Regions from separate parts of the Microbacterium sp. B24 genome, predicted to be linked through region 2. Evidence: predicted binding sites of a transcription regulator. Region 2 holds the regulator's gene; the other holds the start of a gene.
The links. Region 2 encodes HrcA, which represses chaperone genes, less so after heat shock. Its sites were predicted from a motif close to TTNGCACTCGNNNNNNNCGAGTGCNAA; they were not measured.
Positions count from the first base shown of each region.

Region 1: a site for HrcA is predicted at 1,151-1,177, ahead of I5I_RS02765 (Hsp20/alpha crystallin family protein). Genes of this name have one in related genera too.

Region 1 covers NZ_BADB01000126.1:2,166-4,628, forward strand. Annotated here, with positions in the region: gene I5I_RS02760 (DUF2804 domain-containing protein) at 1-505, opposite strand, end outside; gene I5I_RS02765 (Hsp20/alpha crystallin family protein) at 623-1,078, opposite strand; gene I5I_RS02770 (L-serine ammonia-lyase, iron-sulfur-dependent, subunit alpha) at 1,218-2,463, opposite strand, start outside.
Region 2 covers NZ_BADB01000064.1:2,519-4,981, reverse strand. Annotated here, with positions in the region: gene dnaJ (molecular chaperone DnaJ) at 1-709, opposite strand, end outside; gene hrcA (heat-inducible transcriptional repressor HrcA) at 762-1,799, opposite strand; gene hemW (radical SAM family heme chaperone HemW) at 1,858-2,463, opposite strand, start outside.

The sequences.
Region 1 (2,463 bases), on a different contig from region 2:
ACGGCACGACGACCGCCAGCAGCTCGTGTCCGGGCGGGCGGCGCACCGTGATGTCGAAAGACGCGTCCGCGATCTCCGCGTGCAGGCGCCAGAGCGTTCCCCGCTCGGCGGGAGTGATCGTCGCGGCGAGATCCGCGTGTCGCGCGATGGCGATGCCCGTGCCGAGCGACGCGGGAAGGGATACCTCGCGCGACGGCAGCACCGTCACACTGCGACCCCACGACCGGGTCGTGGCGCGATCGTGGATCCACACTTCGTGCACGGCCGCATAGTCCAGCGACGACACCGTGAGCGAGACGATGTGCGTGGGAGTCATGACGTTCCAGTACTCCCAGCGCTTGTTGCGCCCCCACGAGCGGACGAAACGTCCGCGCCCGATGCCACGGGTGTCGATGAGCGGCGCGCGGGCGAAGCCGATCGCCGCCGGGTTGAGTCGACCATCGGGACCGGTGAGGGCGACGGGTTCGGTGATCTCGCGCTCGCGCGCGACGGGGGGTGCGGTCATCGGCATCCTTGCTGACGTTCCGAGTGCTGGTGCTTCCGGCGGGTGCTTCGACACTAGCGTGCGCACGCGAACCGCCCCGGTCCTCGCGGACACGGGGCGGCTGCGCGCGGTGCGGGACTACTGCTCGACCGGCTGCGGCTCCTGTGCGGATTCGTGCGCCTGGATCGTCGGCGCCGCACCATCGGCGACGACCTGGACCTTGCGCGGCTTCGCCTTCTCGCTCACGGGGATCGTGACCGTCAGCACGCCGTTGCTGTAGGTGGCGGCGATGCCATCGGTGTCGATTCCCTGACCGAGGTTCAGCTGGCGGAGGAAGCTCGCGGTCTCACGCTCGCGCGTGATCCACTTCACGCCGTCGCCCTCACTGAGGGTGCGCTCGGCACGAATGGTCAGCAGCTGGCCGTCCACATCGATGTCGACCGAGCCCGGGTCGATTCCCGGAAGGTCGGCGCTGAGCACGTAGTGGTCGCCGTCGCGGTAAAGGTCCATCGGCATCCGGCGGGGTCCCCGGCGCGTGTCGAAGAGGCCCGACGCGATGCGGTCGAGGTCACGGAACGGGTCATACGTGGCCATTGTTCTCTCCTTGTCGTGTGTCACTGTGATGGTCTGTCAAAGTTGAGCCTCATTGACTCAACTGCCATCAGATTAGCACTCGACCCATGAGAGTGCCAATGGTTCACGCATGGCGAACACGAGCGGTTGCGGGCGCGGTTCAGCACTCCACGACGTTGACGGCGAGTCCGCCCTCGCTGGTCTCCTTGTACTTGGTCGACATGTCGATGCCGGTCTGACGCATCGTCTCGACCACGGCATCCAGCGGTACGTAGTGCGTGCCGTCGCCACGCAGCGCGAGGCGCGCGGCGGTGACCGCGGTGGATGCCGCGATCGCGTTGCGCTCGATGCAGGGGATCTGCACGAGTCCGCCCACGGGGTCGCACGTCAGACCCAGATGGTGCTCCATCGCGATCTCGGCGGCGTTCTCGATCTGGCGGTTCGTGCCGCCCATCACCGCGGTCAAGCCGCCGGCAGCCATCGCGCACGCCGAGCCGACCTCGGCTTGACACCCGCCCTCGGCTCCCGAGATCGAGGCGTTGGCCTTGAAGAGCGAACCGAGAGCCGTGGCCGTCAAGAGGAATCGACGGATGCCGCGACGACGGTTCGCCTCGGCGAGCTCCTGCGCGGTGGCGACGACCTCCTCCGGCCCCTGCGGACCACCCTGCCCGCCGTGCAGCCCGAGAAGCGCCGAGCCGACGAGTTCGCCGTAGGGCGTCACCGCATTCTCGGCGCCGATCCCGGCATCCGCGAGGAAGCGCCACCAGTACATCGCGACGGCGGGCAGGATGCCGGCGGCACCGTTCGTCGGCGCCGTCACGACCCGTCCACCGGCGGCGTTCTCCTCGTTGACGGCCAGCGCGAACGCGCCGAGCCACTCACCGGGAAGCTCGCGCCCCGTCGCCTCGACGCTCTCCAGCTGCGCGCGGATCGCGCCCGCACGCCGCTTCACCTTCAGCACTCCCGGCAGCACCCCGTCGGCGTGCAGGCCCGCATCGACGCACGCCGCCATGGCGTCCCAGATCGCGTCGAGGCCGGCCGCGACGTCTGCTTCCGGTCGCAGCGCCTCCTCGTTGCGCCGGGCGACCTCCGCGATCGTGAGCCCGTAGGTATCGCAGACGTCCAGCAGCTGCGCCGCCGTCGCGTACGGCAGCGGGAAGGATGCCGCGGCCACCGCATCCGACGCGCCCTCGCGCCGGATGAACCCTCCACCGATCGAGTAGTAGGTGTCTTCGCGCAGCGCGATTCCGTCGGCATCACGCGCGACGAGGGTCATCGCGTTGGGGTGTCCGGGAAGACGCGTCCGCGGTGCGAGCGAGATGTCTGAGCGCGAGAAAGGGATCGGGATGCGACCGTCCAGGAGGAGGTGCGCTCCGTCGACCCAATCGGTCCAGGCACCCCGCACG
Region 2 (2,463 bases):
GACCGCCCGCGGGGCCGACCTCCCCGGAGCCCGGCAGCTGCAGGCGGAGTCCGGTCTCGACGCCCCCGGGGATGTCGACCGAGACCGTCCGCCGCGCGCGGACGCGGCCCTGGCCCTGGCAGCTCGCGCACGGGTAAGGGATCGTGGTGCCGTAGCCCTGGCAGGTGGTGCAGGGCTGAGAGGTGACGACGTTGCCGAGGAGGCTGCGCACGGTGCGCTGCACCTGACCGGATCCGTGGCAGATATCGCAGGTCGCCGGTTGCGTCCCGGGCTGGCAGCACGATCCCTGGCACGTCTCGCACAGCACCGCCGTATCGACCTCGATGTCACGGTGTGTCCCGAACACGACGTCGCCGAGATCGAGGGTCACCCGTACCAGCGCATCCTGGCCGCGCTCACGGCGCGAGCGCGGCCGGCCGGCGCGCGCTCCCCCGCCGCCGAAGAAGGTCTCGAAGATGTCGCCGAAGCCGCCGAAACCCGCGCCGCCTCCGCCGAAGGGCGAGCTGTCGCCGCCCATGTCGTAGCGCTGGCGCTGCTCCGGGTCGCTGAGGACGTCGTAGGCATGGGTCACGAGCTTGAAGCGCTCGGACGCGTCCGCTCCCGGGTTGACATCGGGGTGCAGTTCGCGCGCGAGACGCCGATACGCCTTCTTGATCTCGTCGGGGCTCGCATCGCGGGATACGCCCAGGACTTCGTAGTGGTCGGCCACAATCGCCTTTCCTGCCCTTGCGGGCGCGGGTCGGTGTTCGGGAGCGGATCGCTCAGCGGGACGTGTCGTCCTCGTCGAGCAGTCGGCTCAGATAGTGCGCGACGGCGCGGACCGCCGCGAGGTTGGTGGGGTAGTCCATTCGGGTGGGGCCGAGGAGGCCGACGCGCGCGCGTGCACCCGTCGCGTCGTACTCGCTCGTCAGGACGGAGGCCTCCGTGAGCCCGAAGGGCTCGTTCTCCCGGCCGATGCTCACCGCGAGTCCCTGCTCGTCGGCGACCATCTCGCCCATCAGACGCAGCAGGGTGACCTGCTCCTCGATGGCCTCCAGCAGCGGATAGATGCTCCCGCGGAAGTCGCTCTCGCGCCGCGCGAGCGTCGCGCTTCCGGCCATCACGAGCCGGTCCTGGCGGAAGTCCTCCAGCTCCTCGCCGACGATGCGCGCGACGGTGCGCAGCGCGGCGTCGATGCGGGTGCCGTCGGGGGCCGACGCCGAGAGCTCGACGATCGCGGCCGCAGCCTCTGCGACGGGCTTGCCCGTGACCAGCCGCGAGATCGCCGTCTTGACCTGCGGGGCGGCCTCTTCGGTGAGTTCCTCGGCGAGGAAGGCCACGCGCTGGGAGACCCGGCCGGTGTCGGTGACGACGATGACGACGACGCGTGCTCCGCCTAGGTGCACGAACTCGACGTGGGTGACGTTCGCGCGGGCGAATGACGGGTACTGCACGATGGCGACCTGGCCGGTGAGCTGGGTGAGGGCGCGCACGGTGCGCATCAAGAGTTCGTCGAGGTCGCCCGGGTCGGTGAGGAACGACGAGATCGCCGAACGCTGCGCCGCCGACAGCGGGCGCAGCTCGGCGAGATGGTCGACGAACACGCGATATCCCTTGTCGGTGGGCACGCGTCCCGATGACGTGTGCGGCGCTGCGATGAGCTCCTCGTCCTCGAGGAGCGCCATGTCGTTGCGGATGGTCGCGGCGGACACGCCGAACTGGTGCCGTTCGACGATCGCCTTGCTGCCGACGGGCTCGTGGGTGTCGACGTAATCCTGCACGATCGCGCGGAGGACCTGCAGGCCGCGTTCCGAGACCATCGCTCCTCCTTATTGGCACTCAGGGTGATCGAGTGCCAATATTACCGCGATCGTGTGCTCAGGCGGTGAGGGCGCGCACCACGGCATCCGCCAGCAGACGTCCACGGCGAGTGAGGACGACGCGCCCGCGCACGGCGGATGATCCCTCGATGAGCCCGTCGGCGATGAGCGCGGCCACCGCGTGGCGGCCCTCGCCGGTTAGCTCGGCCACCGCGATGCCCTCCGCGATGCGCGAGCGCAGCAGGACGTCCTCGAGTCGCCGTGCGGCGGCATCCGGGCGCTCGCGAGCAGCCGCAGGAGAGGCGCCGGCGGCGAGGCGCTGCGCGTATGCGGCGGGGTGCTTGACGTTCCACCATCGCAGTCCGTCGACATGACTGTGCGCCCCCGGCCCGTAGCCCCACCAATCCGTGCCGCGCCAGTATGCGAGGTTGTGGCGAGAGCGGTGGGCGGTGTCCGTCGCCCAGTTCGACACCTCGTACCAGCCGAATCCGTTCGCGGCGAACGTCGCGTCGGCCAGCTCGTACATGTCGGCCTGGAGGTCGTCATCCGGTGCGGCGAGCTCGCCGCGGCGGATCTGGCGCTCGAGCTTGGTGCCCTCCTCGATGATGAGCGCGTACGCGGAGATGTGATCCGGTCGCAGCGCCACGGCTGCCTCGATCGAGCG